Regions from separate parts of the Streptomyces sp. NPDC048718 genome, predicted to be linked through region 2. Evidence: riboswitches for the same ligand, from Rfam matches in the RefSeq annotation. Region 2 holds a riboswitch; the other holds the start of a gene.
What was found. Region 2 has a riboswitch for glycine ahead of gcvT (glycine cleavage system aminomethyltransferase GcvT). Riboswitches for the same ligand answer to the same signal wherever they lie in the genome.

Region 1 (7,954 bases), on a different contig from region 2:
TCGTCGCGCTGCTGCTGTTCGTGCTCGGTCTCGGCCTCGCCATTCAGGTCAGGTCGACCAGCGACAACAGCGCGCTGCGCGGCGCCCGCCAGGAGGACCTGGTGCGGATCCTCGACGAGCTCGACGACCGCACCCAGCGCCTGGAGGACGAGAAGACCCGCCTGGAGAAGCAGCGCTCCGAGCTGGAGTCCAGTTCGGACCAGGCCGAAGAGGCGCGCAAGCAGACCCGGGAGAAGGAGCGTCAGCTCGGCATCCTGGCGGGTACAGTCGCCGCCGAGGGGCCCGGGATCACGCTGACGATCACGGACGCCTCCGGAGCCGTGGAGTCGGACATGCTCCTCGACGCGATCCAGGAGCTGCGGGCGGCCGGCGCGGAAGCGATCCAGGTCAACGAGGTGCGTGTGGTGGCCGACAGCTATTTCTCGGGCAGTGGACGCGATATGCGGATCGATGGAACGCCGACGGCCGCTCCGTACGTCTTCAAGGTCATCGGCAAGCCGGAGGATCTCGAGCCCGCGCTCAACATCCCCGGCGGCATTGTCCAGACACTGGAGAAGGAGCAGGCCACGGCCACGGTGGAGCGTTCCGAGAAGATCGTCGTCGACGCCTTGCGACCTGCGAAGCAGCCTGACTACGCTCAGTCGTCCTCGCAGTGAGGCGGGGGGTGATGACGGTGGCACGGCAAGGTCACGGCCTTGCGGGGGGTCGCCGCACCACACTGGTGGTGCGTGATGGAAACTGTCGAGTGGATACGGACGTTGTCCAGATGTCCGGGTCGGCAGGTGTATTGAGTCAGGGTTCGTCCTGCCCCACGGGCGGGTCTGTTTCGGTCAAGGGGAATCGCCCGTGAAGTTGTTTGCGAAGTTGTTCGGCAAGAGCGGACGCGAGGACGGCGGCAACGCCAGGCACCGCGCGTCGCGACACGCCCAGAACGAGGAACAGGGTGCGGAGCGCCCTCTCTTCCGTGACGAGGTCGCCGGTCAGGGTGGCGACATTTCGGGCACTCAGGGCGCGTCTTCTGTTGACCCTGCCGGTGCCGCGCGCATAGGTTTCGGGGAAGCATCAGCCTCGGGTACGGGTGGACAGTCCACCGCCGACCCGTACGCGACCCAGACCTCCGCGGGTCAGCCGCGGCCGGAGGACGGCTCCATGCCGGTGTGTACGAGGTGCGGCCACCGCAATACGGTGGACAGCCGCTTCTGTTCCCACTGCGGTGCGCCGCTGCGGGCCGGAGCGGTCGCGGAGCGCGCGTCCGAGACGACCTCGACGATCTCCATCTCGGGTCTCGAGGCGTACGACTCCGAGGTGACCGGCCAGATTCCGGCGCTGTCGCCGGAGGCCCTGGCGGCCGTCGAGGCACTGCCCACCGGTGCGGCGCTGCTCATCGTGCGCCGAGGCCCGAACTCGGGCAGCCGCTTCCTGCTGGACGGCGAGCTGACCACGGCCGGCCGCCACCCGCAGAGCGACATCTTCCTCGACGACGTGACGGTGTCGCGTCGGCACGTGGAGTTCCGGCGTCAGCCTGACGGCACGTTCAAGGTGAGCGATGTCGGCAGTCTCAACGGCACCTACGTCAACCGTGAGCCGATCGACTCGGTCGTGCTCTCCAACGGGGACGAGGTGCAGATCGGCAAGTACCGGCTCGTGTTCTTCGCGAGCCAGCGGGGCGTGTGACACGCCCCGGAGAACCTTCAGGGAAGGTCCATGGTGCGTACAGCGTCGGGCGGTGCCGGCTCCGGCACCGCCGCGGGCGACGGTCTCGTCAGCATCGGCACGGTGCTGGCGAGGCTGCGCGACGAGTTTCCCGAAGTGACCGTTTCCAAGATCCGGTTCCTGGAGGCCGAGGGGCTCGTGGAGCCCCGGCGGACGGCCTCCGGCTACCGCAAGTTCAGCGCGCAGGACGTGGAGCGGCTCGCCCAGATCCTGCGGATGCAGCGGGACCACTATCTCCCGCTGAGGGTGATCCGCGAGCATCTCGACGCCCTGGCCCGGGGTGAACAGGTCGTCCTGCCCGCGCCGGGCCAGCCCCGGGATCCGCTCGACGGGTCCGGGGAGCCGGACGGTGAGCGCCCGACCGCGGCGCGACTGGGCCGGACCGAGCTGCTCGCCGCCGCCGAGGTGACGGAGCCGGAACTCGCCGCGTGGGAGTCGTACGGCCTGATCGCCCAGGCCGCGGGCGGCGGATACGACGCCGAGACCGTCACCGTCGCCAAACTCCTCGCGGATCTGGGGCGATTCGGCCTGGAGCCGCGTCATCTGCGGGCTGTGAAGGCCGGCGCCGACCGTGAGGCCGGGCTGATCGAGCAGATGGTGGCGCCGCTGCGGCGGCACCGCAACCCCCAGACCCGGGCCCACGCCGAGGCCACGGCCAAGGAACTCGCCGGACTCTCGGTCCGGCTGCACGCGGCGCTGGTCCAGACCGCACTCGGTATTCGGCCACAGTGACCCCCGCGGCGGCCCCGGATTCGTCCCGACTACCCAAACCGGTCGGGCACGGCCTAGGGTTGCTGTGTGAACGAGCTCGACGTTGTGGGTGTCCGGGTGGAAATGCCCTCCAACCAGCCGATCGTGCTCCTGCGTGAAGTGGGAGGCGACCGGTACCTCCCCATCTGGATCGGACCGGGCGAGGCGACCGCGATCGCCTTCGCCCAGCAGGGCATGGCCCCGGCCAGGCCGCTGACGCACGACCTTTTCAAGGATGTGCTGGAGGCCGTGGGGCAGGAGCTCACCGAAGTCCGCATCACGGATCTGCGGGACGGGGTCTTCTACGCCGAGCTGGTCTTCGCCAGCGGTGTGGAGGTCAGCGCCCGGCCTTCCGACGCGATAGCGCTGGCGCTGCGCACCGGCACGCCGATCTACGGCAGCGACGGTGTGCTGGACGACGCGGGGATCGCGATTCCGGACGAGCAGGAGGACGAGGTGGAGAAGTTCCGCGAGTTCCTCGACCAGATCTCGCCGGAGGACTTCGGGAGCGGCAACCAGTAGGCGGCCCGCCGGACCTGCCCATACGGGACGGAGGGACGGCCGGGAGCCGGCCCCGTCCCCAGGGGCCCGGACCCGGGAGCCCGCCCCTCTCCCCGTACGCCGGGGCTTCGAGCCTGGGCTCCGGGCAGGCTCCGGACCGTGGGTGTGGCGGGGATGCCGCCGGAGTCACGGGAGCCGCTCGCCGGGGTCGCCGGCGCCGCCGACGGAGGCGTCCCGAGGGCATTCGAGTAGCCTTTCCCCGCGGAGCGGTACGCAAAACCACTCTCAGGGTGATTATCACTCGGCGTGCCGAGTGTGGCGATCGTTGACGCACCCCGAGTGACTGCCTACCTTCGTGTGGGCAGGTCAAGGACGGAGGGTCGGCGTGATGAGCAGCGGCGACGGTACGGCAGAGGGCTTCCGGGGGCATGTGCTCGGGGAGCCGGGGCCGTATCCGCTTCACAGCAGGGTGGGCGGCCTCGGAACCGACCCGGGCACGCGCACGACGGTCGACTCCGAGGCCGTCGGCTATCGCGGCCCCACGGCCTGCGCGGCGGCCGGGATCACCTATCGGCAGCTGGACTACTGGGCGCGCACCGGGCTCGTCGAGCCGAGCGTGCGGCCCGCGTACGGATCCGGCACACAGCGGCTCTACAGCTTCCGGGACGTCGTCGTCCTCAAGATCGTCAAGCGTTTCCTGGACACCGGGGTCGCGCTCCAGAACATCCGGGCGGCGGTGCAGCATCTGCGGGCCCGCGGTTTTCGCGATCTGGAGCGGATGACGCTGATGAGCGACGGCGCGACCGTCTACGAGTGCTCCTCCCCGGACGAGGTCGTCGACCTGCTCCAGGGTGGCCAGGGCGTCTTCGGTATCGCGGTGGGCGTGGTGTGGCGGGACGTCGAGGCGGCGCTCGCGCAGCTGCACGGCGAGCGGGTCGACACCGGCGAGACGCTGGTCGGGCACAACCCCGCCGACGAGCTGGCGCGCCGGCGCCGCGACAAGGCCGTCTGACCCGTCCGGCCCCGTCTGCCCGTCGCGTGCCGCGCCTCGTACCCGGCGTACCGCGTATCCGGCGGGACCCACACAGGGCGGGTGAACGGGTGTGCGAGTCGATTGTCAGTGGCGTAGGGCAGCATCGGAACCGTGAGAGCCGCGCCCACGATCCTGCATCTCGACATGGATGCCTTCTTCGCCGCCGCCGAGCAGGCGTCGAAGCCGAGCCTGCGCGGGAAACCCGTGGTCGTGGGCGGGCTCGGACCGCGCGGGGTGGTCGCCACCGCCTCGTACGAGGCACGGCGCTTCGGCATCCATTCGGCGATGCCCATGGGGCAGGCCCGGCGGCTCGCGCCGAACGCCGCGTACCTGGTGCCCCGCTTCACCTTCTACCGGGCGATCAGCGGGCAGGTCATGGAACTGCTCGGGCGGCTCTCCCCGCTCGTGGAACCGCTGAGCCTGGACGAGGCCTTCGTCGACCTGGAGGCCGGGGGCGTGGCCGACGACAGCGCGGGCGCGCGGGCGGCGGGGGAGCGGCTGCGGCGGGACATCCTGGCGACGACCGGGCTCAGCGGCTCGGTCGGTCTGGCCGGGTCCAAGATGCTCGCGAAGATCGCCTCCGAGGAGGCCAAGCCGGACGGCCTGCTGCTGATCGAGCCGGGCACGGAACGCGAGCTGATCGGGCCGCGGTCGGTGCGGATCATCCCCGGGGTCGGCCCGGCCACCGGCGAGCACCTGCGGCGGGCCGGGATCGTCACCGTCGACGAGGTGGTGGAGGCGGGGCAGGACGAGCTGGTACGGCTCCTGGGACGGGCGCACGGGACCTCGCTGTACGCGATGGCCCTCGGTCGCGACGACCGGCCCGTGGTGGCCGAGCGGGACGCCAAGTCGGTGTCGGTGGAGGACACCTTCGACGTGGACCTGCACGACCGGCTGCGGATCCGGCTGGAGGTGGAGCGGCTGGCCGAGCGGTGCGTGGGGCGGCTGCGGGGGTCGGGGCACTCCGGGCGGACGATCGTCCTGAAGGTGCGGCGGTACGACTTCTCGACGCTGACCCGCTCCGAGACGCTGCGCGGGCCCACGGACGACCCGGTGGTGGTGCGGGAGGCGGCGGCGCGGCTGCTCGACCTGGTGGACACCACCGGCGGCGTACGGCTGCTGGGAGTCGGGGTGAGCGGACTCGCGGACTACACACAGGAGGACCTGTTCGCACAGGCCGAGGCGCAGGCCGGAGCCTTGGCGGGAGGGGCGGTCGGAACCCTGACGGGAGTGCCGGCCGGAGCGCGGGCCGAGGCCCAGGCGGAGGCGGAGGCGGACACCGGCGCGCGGCCGTCGGAGGAGCCGGCCGCCGTGCTGCCCGAGGCCGCCTCCAGGCCCGCCGAGCGGCGCTGGGCGCCCGGCAACGACGTCCGGCACACCGTGTACGGGCCCGGCTGGGTGCAGGGCAGCGGCGTCGGGCGGGTCACCGTCCGTTTCGAGGAGCCGGGCTCCGCGCCGGGCCGGGTGCGCACCTTCGCCGTCGACGACCCGGAACTGGAACCCGCGGATCCGCTGCCGCTGGTCCCGGGCGGCGCGACGGGCGCGGCCTCCCAGGGACGGTATCCGGCCCCTTAGGGACGGCGTTCGAACCTTCCCGGAAGCATGCGGGGTCCGCCCGTTCTGAACGTCCTACCTGACGGACGTCTCCGGACTTGGTACACCAGCTGACGGACTCTGGACCGAACGGGTGTCCGGCGTCCGCATGCCGCCTCCTGGCCCGCTCACCCCTCCTCCTGGCCCGCCAGGCGGCCGAAGTCGTGTTCCACCACGGCCGGGGGCGCGGGCGGCAGGGTCAGGTTGTAGTGGCGGTAGAGCTGAAGTTCCTGTTCCGGGGAGAGATGCCGGCCGACCCCGAAGTCCGGGGCGTCCTTGATCAGGGTGCGTTCGTAGGGGATGTGGAGGCCGTCCGCCACCAGCTCGCTGGGCTCCAGCGGGACGAAGGCGTCCCGGCTGAACAGTCCGGTGCGTACGGCGGCCCATTCGGGGACTCCCGTCGCGTCGTCCAGGTACACCTCGTCCACAGTGCCGATCTTGTGCCCGTTCCGGTCGAACGCCTTGCGGCCGATCAGGCTGCGCGGATCGATGTCGGTCTGCACGGTCCCTCCAGCGGGTCGCGACTGCTCTGCACCACTACGAAAAGGCACATCCGCGATGTCGGCCACTTGAGCGATGGGAGAAGCATCCTCGCTGGTAGGCTGGTTATGGCTGTCGACCCCGCGCGGGAGAGTCCTCCGGAAGACCATTTTCGGAGGCGCCGAAGGAGCAAATCCTCCCCGGAATCTCTCAGGCCCCCGTACCGCGCGGACGAGGTCACTCTGGAAAGCAGGGCGGACGTCGTACGGCATCCGTCCTCACCGACGGTGAAAGCCGGCCTGCCGCGAGGCGTGCCGGTGAAGCTCTCAGGTCGAGATGACAGAGGGGGAGGTCGTCCGGGCAACCGCGCCGCGGTGCCCCTCGCAGGTCGTGACGACCAGGAGGCCCCCGTACATGACCGCCAACCGCACTTCGCTCTCCGAGCTCGAGCAGGGTATTCCGTTCGAGCAGCGGCACATCGGACCCGACACCGAGGCGCGGGCCAAGATGCTCGCCCAGGTCGGTTACGGATCGCTCGACGAGCTCACGGCCGCCGCCGTGCCGGACGTGATCAAGAACGCCGAGGCGCTGGCCCTCCCGGCCGCCCGAACCGAGGCCGAGGTGCTGGCCGAGCTGCGCGTCCTCGCCGGCCGCAACCAGGTCCTCGCCCCGATGATCGGCCTCGGCTACTACGGCACCTTCACCCCGCCGGTGATCCTCCGCAACGTGATGGAGAACCCGGCCTGGTACACCGCCTACACGCCGTACCAGCCGGAGATCTCGCAGGGCCGCCTGGAGGCGCTGCTCAACTTCCAGACGATGGTCGCCGACCTGACCGGGCTGCCCACCTCCGGCGCCTCGCTGCTCGACGAGGGCACCGCCGCCGCAGAGGCCATGGCGCTGTCCCGCCGCGTCGGCAAGGTCAAGAACGGCGTCTTCCTGGTCGACGCCGACGCCCTGCCGCAGACCATCGCCGTCATCGAGACCCGCGCCGAGCCCACCGGGGTCGAGGTCGTCGTCGCCGACCTGTCCGCCGGCATCCCGGCCGAGATCGCCGAGCGCGGTGTCTTCGGCGTGCTCCTGCAGTACCCGGGCGCCTCCGGTGCCATCCGGGACATCAAGCCGGTCGTCGACCAGGCCCACGAGCTCGGCGCGATCGTCACCGTCGCCGCCGACCTGCTCGCGCTCACCCTGCTGGCCTCGCCGGGCTCCCTCGGCGCCGACATCGCCGTCGGCACCACCCAGCGCTTCGGCGTCCCGATGGGCTTCGGCGGTCCGCACGCCGGTTACATGGCCGTCCAGGAGAAGCACGCCCGCTCGCTGCCCGGCCGCCTCGTCGGTGTCTCCGTCGACGCCGACGGCAACAAGGCGTACCGCCTGGCGCTGCAGACCCGCGAGCAGCACATCCGCCGCGAGAAGGCCACCAGCAACATCTGCACCGCTCAGGTGCTGCTCGCCGTCATGGCCGGCATGTACGCCGTCTACCACGGCCCCGACGGCCTGCGGCAGATCGCCGAGCGGACCCACCGCTACGCCGCGATCCTCGCCGCCGGTCTGCGCGACGGCGGCGTCCAGCTGGCCCAGGGCGCCTTCTTCGACACCCTCACCGCCAAGGTGCCCGGCCGCGCCGACCGGATCGTCGCCGCCGCCCTCGCCGGCGGCGTCAACCTGTACCGCGTCGACGCCGACCACGTCTCCGTCTCCTGCGACGAGACGACCACGCGCGAGCACCTCGCCGCCGTCTGGGCCGCCTTCGGCGTCACGGGCGACATCGAGGCCCTGGACGCGGTCACCGAGGACGCGCTCCCGGCCGACGCGCTGCGCACCGACGCGTACCTGACCCACCCGGTCTTCCACGCGCACCGCTCCGAGACCGCGATGCTG
Region 2 (7,954 bases):
CGAGGGGCCTCACCGGTTCCGCCTCGCCCCACCACGCCCGCGGAAGGCAACGGACGGCGCGGCGAAGAAAGCAGGACCGCACCCGCAGGCCCGCCGCACACCGGGGCCGGTCCAGCCGCTCGTCAGAACCCGGTCAGAGGGCTCGGGCATGCTGATGCGTGCCGGAAAGAGGACTCAGCACTCGATGATGTTCACCGCGAGCCCGCCCCGCGCCGTCTCCTTGTACTTCACGCTCATGTCCGCGCCCGTCTCCTTCATGGTCTTGATGACCTTGTCGAGGGAGACCATGTGGCTGCCGTCGCCGCGCAGCGCCATCCGGGCCGCCGTGACGGCCTTGACCGCCGCCATGCCGTTGCGCTCGATGCACGGGATCTGGACCAGGCCGCCGACCGGGTCGCAGGTCAGGCCCAGGTTGTGCTCCATGCCGATCTCGGCCGCGTTCTCCACCTGCTCGGGGGAGCCGCCGAGGACCTCGGCGAGCGCGCCGGCGGCCATCGAGCAGGCCGAGCCGACCTCGCCCTGGCAGCCGACCTCGGCGCCGGAGATGGAGGCGTTCTCCTTGAAGAGCATGCCGATGGCACCGGCGGCGAGGAGGAAGCGGACCACGCCGTCCTCCTTCTCCTCCTCGGAGGCGCCGCCGGCCGCGAAGTTCATGTAGTAGTGCAGGACGGCGGGGATGATGCCGGCCGCGCCGTTCGTCGGGGCGGTGACCACCCGGCCGCCCGCCGCGTTCTCCTCGTTCACGGCCATCGCGTAGAGGGTGATCCACTCCATCGCGTGCGCGGCCGGGTCGCCCTCGGAGCGCAGATTGCGGGCGAGGGTCGCGGCGCGGCGGCGGACCTTCAGACCGCCGGGCAGGATGCCCTCGCGGGACATGCCGCGCGCGACACAGGCCTGCATGACCCGCCAGATCTCCAGGAGGCCCGCGCGGATCTCGGCCTCGGTGCGCCATGCCTTCTCGTTCTCCAGCATCAGCGAGGAGATCGACAGACCGGTCTCCTTGGTGAGCCGGAGCAGCTCGTCGCCGGTGCGGAAGGGGTGGGCGAGGACGGTGTCGTCCGGGATGATCGGGTTCTCGCCGGCCACCGCGTCTTCGTCCACGACGAAGCCGCCGCCGACCGAGTAGTACGTCTTCTCCAGGAGCGGCGCGCCCTCGATGTCGTACGCGAGGACGGTCATGCCGTTGGCGTGGTACGGCAGGGCCTTGCGGCGGTGCAGGATCAGGTCGTCGTCGAACGAGAACGGGATGTCGTGCGCGCCGAGGAGGTTGATCCGGCCGCTCGACTTGATCCGCTCGAACTCGCCGTCGGCGCTCTCCACGTCCACCGTGCGCGGCGAGTGGCCCTCCAGGCCCAGCAGGACGGCCTTCGGGGTGCCGTGGCCGTGGCCGGTCGCGCCGAGGGAGCCGTACAGCTCCGCGCGTATGGACCCCACGTGGGCGAGCAGCCCCTCGTTCTTCAGCCGCCGGGCGAACATCCGCGCCGCGCGCATGGGGCCCACCGTGTGGGAGCTCGACGGGCCGATACCGATCGAGAACAGGTCGAAGACCGAGATGGCCACGGGAACTCCTTGTGGGGGCTGGACGCCATTGTCTGCCGGGGTGGTGCAGAACGTGCCGTGAAAGGTGTGCGGGGACAGACGTGGGTGGGGCACCGCGCGCTCTGGCAGGGTCACTGTCCAGTGTGCGTGGTGCCCCGGGGGTTTCGTACGGACGAACCGGAGAACAAAAGCGTACGAAATTATTTCTTCAGGATCTTCTTGATCTTTCCGAGCTTTCAGCCTGGTCAGGCCCGTCAGGCCCATCCGGCTCGTCAGGCTCTTCGATCATCCCGAATATGTGGCTCGTGCCGGCCCGGCGAACCCGTAGGGGCCCGTGCGACCGGCTCATGATCGCCTCGGGCCCCGCGGGATCACTACAGACCGGGGTACAGCGGGTGCTTGTCGGCGAGCGCCGTCACACGGGCCTTCAGCGCCTCGGCGTCGAAGCCGGGCTTCAGCGTCTCGGCGATGATGTCGGCGACCTCGCGGAAGTCCTCGGCCTGGAAGCCGCGGGTGGCGAGGGCCGGCGTGCCGATGCGCAGACCGGAGGTGACCATCGGCGGGCGCGGGTCGTTCGGAACGGCGTTCCGGTTGACCGTGATGCCCACCTCGTGCAGCCGGTCCTCGGCCTGCTGACCGTCCAGCTCCGAGTTGCGCAGGTCGACCAGGAGCAGGTGGACGTCGGTGCCGCCGGACAGCACGGAGACACCGTGCTCCGTGACGTCGTCCGCCACCAGGCGCTCGGCGATGATCCGCGCGCCTTCCAGGGTGCGCTGCTGGCGCTCCTTGAACTCCTCCGAGGCCGCGACCTTGAAGGAGACGGCCTTGGCCGCGATCACGTGCTCCAGCGGGCCACCCTGGAAACCGGGGAAGACCGAGGAGTTCAGCTTCTTCGCGAACTCCTTCTTCGCCAGGATGATGCCGCCGCGCGGGCCGCCGAGCGTCTTGTGCGTGGTCGAGGTGACCACGTCCGCGTACTCGACCGGGTTCGGGTGCAGACCGGCCGCGACCAGACCCGCGAAGTGGGCCATGTCGACCCACAGGTACGCCTCGACCTCGTCGGCGATCCGGCGGAACTCGGCGAAGTCCAGCTGGCGCGGGTAGGCGGACCAGCCCGCGATGATCACCTTGGGGCGGTGCTCCTTGGCGAGGCGCTCGACCTCGGCCATGTCGACCCGGCCCGCGTCGTCCACGTGGTACGCGACCACGTTGAACTGCTTGCCCGAGAAGTTCAGGCGCATGCCGTGGGTCAGGTGGCCGCCGTGGGCCAGGTCCAGACCGAGGATCGTGTCGCCCGGCTGGGCGATCGCGAACAGGGCGGCCTGGTTGGCGGACGCGCCGGAGTGCGGCTGCACATTGGCGTACTCGGCGCCGAACAGCTCCTTGATCCGGTCGATCGCGATCTGCTCGGCGACGTCGACGTACTCGCAGCCGCCGTAGTAGCGGCGGCCCGGGTAGCCCTCGGCGTACTTGTTGGTGAGGACCGAACCCTGAGCCTCCATGACCGCGACCGGAGCGAAGTTCTCCGAGGCGATCATCTCGAGGGTGTTCTGCTGACGGCGGAGCTCGGCGTCGACGGCGGCGGCGACGTCCGGGTCCAGCTCGTGGAGGGGAGTGTTCAGAAGCGACATCGAGTGATCCTTAGTTGCCCGAGAACTCGGTGTACTCGTCGGCGGAGAGCAGATCGTCCGGCTCCCCGGTGACGCGTACCTTGAAGAGCCAGCCACCCTCGAACGGAGCCGAGTTCACCAGCGACGGGTCGTCGACGACGTCCTGGTTGGCCTCGACGACCTCGCCCGTGACCGGGGAGAACAGGTCGCTGACGGACTTGGTGGACTCCAGCTCGCCACAGGTCTCGCCCGCGGTCACGCTCTCACCCACCGCCGGCAGCTGCGCGTACACGACGTCGCCGAGGGCGTTCGCCGCGAACTCCGTGATGCCGATCGTGGCGACGCCGTCCTCGACGGCCGACAGCCACTCGTGCTCCTTGCTGTAGCGAAGTCCCTGGGGGTTGCTCATGGCGTGATTCTCCTGGATCGGGGGAGTGCGGATGAACGGGGGTCTTACGGGATGAGACGGAAGGTGAGACGAATCACCTCAGCGGCGTACGCCGGGGCGCGCGGTCCGGCCCGCGGGCGCGGGCCCCGGCGTACGGCTGCGGTCTACTTCTCGCGCTTGTAGAAGGGCAGCGCCACGACCTCGTACGGCTCGTGGGTGCCGCGGACGTCGATGCCCACGCCCGCCGTGCCGGCCTCGGCGAACGCGGCGTCCACGTAGGCCATGGCGATCGGCTTGCCCAGCGTCGGGGACGGGGCGCCGGAGGTCACCTCGCCGACGACCTCGCCCGCCACGACCACGGACATGCCCGCGCGGGGCACCCGGCGGCCCTCGGCGATCAGGCCGACCAGCTTGCGCGGCGGGGCGGTCTCGGCCGCCGCCGCGGCCTTCTCCAGCGCCTCGCGGCCGACGAAACGGCCCTCGTTCGTGGTCTTCTCGAACTTGACGACCCGGCCGAGACCGGCGTCGAAGGGGGTGAGCGCGGTGGTCAGCTCGTGGCCGTACAGCGGCATGCCCGCCTCCAGGCGCAGCGTGTCGCGGCAGGACAGACCGCACGGGACCAGACCGGCGCCGGCGCCCGCCTCGGTCAGCGCCTGCCACACGCCCTCGGCGTCCTCCGGCTTCAGGAACAGCTCGAAGCCGTCCTCGCCGGTGTAACCCGTGCGGGCGATCAGCGCGGGCACGCCCGCGACGGTGCCGGGCAGACCCGCGTAGTACTTCAGGCCGGCCAGGTCGGCGTCGGTGAGCTTGGCCAGGATGCCGGCGGACTCGGGGCCCTGGACGGCGAGCAGGGCGTACGCGTCGCGGTCGTCGCGGACCTCCGCGTCGAAGCCGGCGACACGCTCGGTCAGCGCGTCGAGGACGATCTGCGCGTTGGAGGCGTTGGCCACCACCATGTACGTGGTCTCACCGAGGCGGTAGACGATCAGGTCGTCCAGGATCCCGCCGTCCTCCTGGCAGATCATCGTGTAGCGGGCGCGGCCGTTGCCCACCGTGGAGATGTTGCCGACCAGCGCGTAGTCCAGGAACGCGACCGCCTGCGGACCGGTGACGGTGATCTCGCCCATGTGCGAGAGGTCGAACAGACCGGCCTTGGTGCGGACCGCCGTGTGCTCCTCGCGCTCGCTGCCGTAGCGCAGCGGCATGTCCCAGCCGGCGAAGTCGGTCATGGTCGCGCCGAGCGAGCGGTGGAGCGCGTCGAGGGCGGTCAGGCGGGGGGCAGTGCTCATGGGGTGACTCCCGGGTCCCAGGCGTGCGGGGGCACGACGTGCATGACGGTGAGGACATCCTCCCCATCTGTCATGGAACCTGAGAGGTTCACCGAGGAGTTCCCCGGCTTGCACCTTGGGTGGGGGCGCGACGGCGCGCCCCGCTTTTCAGATCTGCCTCGTCCGCGCGGTACGGGGCCTGAGAGATTCAAGGGAGGTACTTGCTCCTTCGGCGCCCGGTGCACGGCGTATGCCTGTGCCCCGGAACTCTCCCGCGCGGATTCGAGCGGCCGGTATGCGGTTGTACGCGCTGGTGGCGCGGGTGTGCGCTCGTGCGAGCGAGTGGCGCGCTCATCATTGCACGGCGGGTCCGCCCGGCAAATCGCTTGTGTCCCATTACCGTTTCTTTACACTTTGTGGGCAGGGTCCTGGCGGGCCCGATCGGGGTTCCGGCATGTCCGACAGGGGGAGATGGCGATGACGATCCGGCACACCGGTGCGTATACGGCGGACTCCGGCTTACCACTGAGGCGAGCGGTCGCGGGGCCCCGCCTCCCGGCCCACGCCCCGGGCCGCGTCCCCGCTCCCGCACCGGGCCGTGACACCGCACCCGCCCCGGACCGTGACACCGCACCCGCCCGTGGGCGGCGGGCTCGCGGGGTGGGGCGCGAGGGGACGCGCGACGGGGTGCGCGAGGCGGTACGGGACAGAGCCCGGGCCCGCACCCGGCGCCGCGGCCGGTTCCTGCGCGACCTGCGCGAGCGCGGCGGGCGCAGCCCCCGCGTCCTCACCTTCGCCGCCGGGGACGTCGTGGTGGTCTCCGGGCTGCCCGGGGCCGGGAAGTCCACGCTCATGGGCCGGGTCGCCGGCGGCCGGGCCGTCGACTCCCAGGACACCCGCGAGCGCTGGGAGGCCCGGCTGCCCCGCTTCCTGCCGTACGCCCTCTACCGTCCGCTCGCCCGGATCGCGCACTACGCGGGACTGCGCCGCGCGCTCGGAGCCGGCGCCGGGGTGGTCGTCCACGACTGCGGCAACCAGTCCTGGGTGCGCGGCTGGCTCGCCCGCGCGGCCCGGCGGCGCGGCGGCACCCTGCATCTGATCCTGCTCGACGTCGACCCGGCGACCGCCCTGGACGGCCAGCGGGCCCGCGGCCGTACGGTGTCCGGCTATGCCTTCGCCCGGCACCGGCGCGCCATCGGCCGGCTGATCCGTACCGCCGCGTCCGGTGCCCTGCCGCACGGCTGCGCCTCGGTCACCCTGCTCGACCGGGAGGCGGCCGACGCGCTGCGGAGGATCGACTTCCGGGAGCTCGTATGACACGCGCGCGTGACGAAACCCGCACCCCTCCCGCTCCCCGCGGCCGGGGCGCGCCGTTAAGGTGCTGATCGCACCCGTGTGGCCCGGCGGGCAGGGGCCGGCGGGCCCGAGGGGGCCGGGCCGACGCCGTGGCGGGCGGGAAGCCGGGGAAGCCGGAACACCGGAGAACCGGGAAGCCGGAGAACCGGATCCGGAAAGTCGGAAAGCCGGAAGACCGGGAAACCGGGTCAGCCGGAAAGTCGGGAAGCCGGGCCGTGAGGTCCGGGAGCCGTGGAGCCGTGAAGGCGCGAAGGGGACGAAGAACAGCGTGGACGTGACGTGGCCGGGCAATGAACTCGAGGAGATACTGGCCGCCTCGCTCGGCAACCCGGCGGCGGGTGGCCGGCTGGTCGAGGTGCTCGGCCGCAGCAACGTCTGGATCCCGCTGCCCAACGGCGGCGGCCCCGACAGCCCCGACCTCGATCTGCCCACCCTGGAACTGGACGGCGCCGCCTATGTGCCCGTCTTCAGCTCCGAGCGGGAGTTCCGCGCCTGCGTCGGCGACCACATGTCGTACACCGTCGCCCCCGCCCGCGAGTTCGCCCGAGGTCTGCCCCCGCAGCTCGGCATCGCCGTGAACCCCGGCGGCACCATCGGTGTCCCGCTGCCGCCGCCCGCCGTCGTCGAACTGTGCCGGGTCGGCCGCAGCGAGCTGGACGGACCGGCCGCCGGCGGCCGGGTCCGCCTGTTCGAGCCCGACTGGCAGGACGACCCGGTCGACTTCCTGTCCGCCGCGTCGGCCGAGTTCGAGGCCACCGGAGTCGTCGCCACCGCCCGGCGGGCCCTCGCCAGCGTCGAGGGCACCGAACCCGCCCTCTTCGTCGGCGTCCAGCTCGTGGAGGGGACCGAGCCGGACCTGACGGTCCCGCTGGACGCCCTCGGCCGCGCTCTCGGCCGGGTCGAAGTCGCCTGGCCCGTCAACCTCGTCCTGCTCGACGTGGCCCAGGACCCGGTCGGCGACTGGATGCTGGAGAAGGTGCGCCCCTTCTTCCAGCGCGCCGCCGTGTGACGGACCCCCGCTTTAAGCTGAACTCATTCAAGACCCACGGATCCGGCCCGGGCGCGGCGGATCCGGCCCGGTGGGGCCTGGTCCGGCAGGGCCCCGGTTCGCCGGGTCCCGGCAGCGCCCGGCCCACTTCGCCCGGACGCATCCATACGACCGGGCCACCGACCGTACGACAGCGACACAACGACATCCGCGACAACCGCGGCGACACGGACAAGAGGGGCGGGACCGAGGGTGAGCGCGTCAGGCACCGCTGCCGCCGGACAGGTCGAGCACATGCTGCGCGAGGTGACGCCGGGGCGCCACGACGCCTACGAGCGGCTGCTGTACTCCCTGGCCGGCTCCGAGGTCTGGATGCTGCTCTGGCAGGGCATACCCGGCGCCCCCGACGCCCAGTACGGGAACATGGAGGTCGACGGCTTCGGCTACGCCCCCTGTGTCACCTCCGCCCAGGAACTCGCCGCCTCCGGCTGGACCCGCGCCCACGAGCGCGTCGGCGGCCTGGAGATCGCCCGCGCCCTGTTCCCCGACCGCTGGGGCATCTGGCTCAACCCGCACGCCCCCGGCGGCGGCGTCGGCATCCCCTGGGCCGACCTGCGCCGCGTCGCCACCGGTCTGGACCGGATGCCCGCCGGACCGCTGCGGCTTTCCGAACCGTCGCTGGAGATGCCGCACTTCTACGCGCTTCTGTCGCAGAACGCCCATCGCACCCCGGCCGTCCGCTCGCTGCGCCGCGCCTGGGTGCAGCCCGCGCTCGGCTCCCCGTACCTCGCCATCGGTCTGGACC

Region 1: another riboswitch for glycine. It lies ahead of gcvP (aminomethyl-transferring glycine dehydrogenase); the one in region 2 lies ahead of gcvT (glycine cleavage system aminomethyltransferase GcvT).

What each region holds. Positions count from the first base shown of each region.
Region 1 covers NZ_JBICVG010000031.1:5,247-13,200, forward strand. Annotated here, with positions in the region: gene ACGFRB_RS33195 (DUF881 domain-containing protein) at 1-656, shown strand, start outside; gene ACGFRB_RS33200 (FHA domain-containing protein) at 787-1,674, shown strand; gene ACGFRB_RS33205 (MerR family transcriptional regulator) at 1,705-2,445, shown strand; gene ACGFRB_RS33210 (bifunctional nuclease family protein) at 2,512-2,985, shown strand; gene ACGFRB_RS33215 (MerR family transcriptional regulator) at 3,353-3,976, shown strand; gene ACGFRB_RS33220 (DNA polymerase IV) at 4,109-5,572, shown strand; gene ACGFRB_RS33225 (PRC-barrel domain-containing protein) at 5,719-6,093, opposite strand; glycine riboswitch at 6,207-6,306, shown strand; gene gcvP (aminomethyl-transferring glycine dehydrogenase) at 6,485-7,954, shown strand, end outside.
Region 2 covers NZ_JBICVG010000004.1:315,075-323,028, forward strand. Annotated here, with positions in the region: gene ACGFRB_RS09630 (L-serine ammonia-lyase) at 175-1,560, opposite strand; gene glyA (serine hydroxymethyltransferase) at 1,914-3,170, opposite strand; gene gcvH (glycine cleavage system protein GcvH) at 3,181-3,558, opposite strand; gene gcvT (glycine cleavage system aminomethyltransferase GcvT) at 3,702-4,826, opposite strand; glycine riboswitch at 4,984-5,090, opposite strand; gene ACGFRB_RS09650 (AAA family ATPase) at 5,493-6,122, shown strand; gene ACGFRB_RS09655 (enhanced serine sensitivity protein SseB) at 6,430-7,170, shown strand; gene ACGFRB_RS09660 (enhanced serine sensitivity protein SseB C-terminal domain-containing protein) at 7,402-7,954, shown strand, end outside.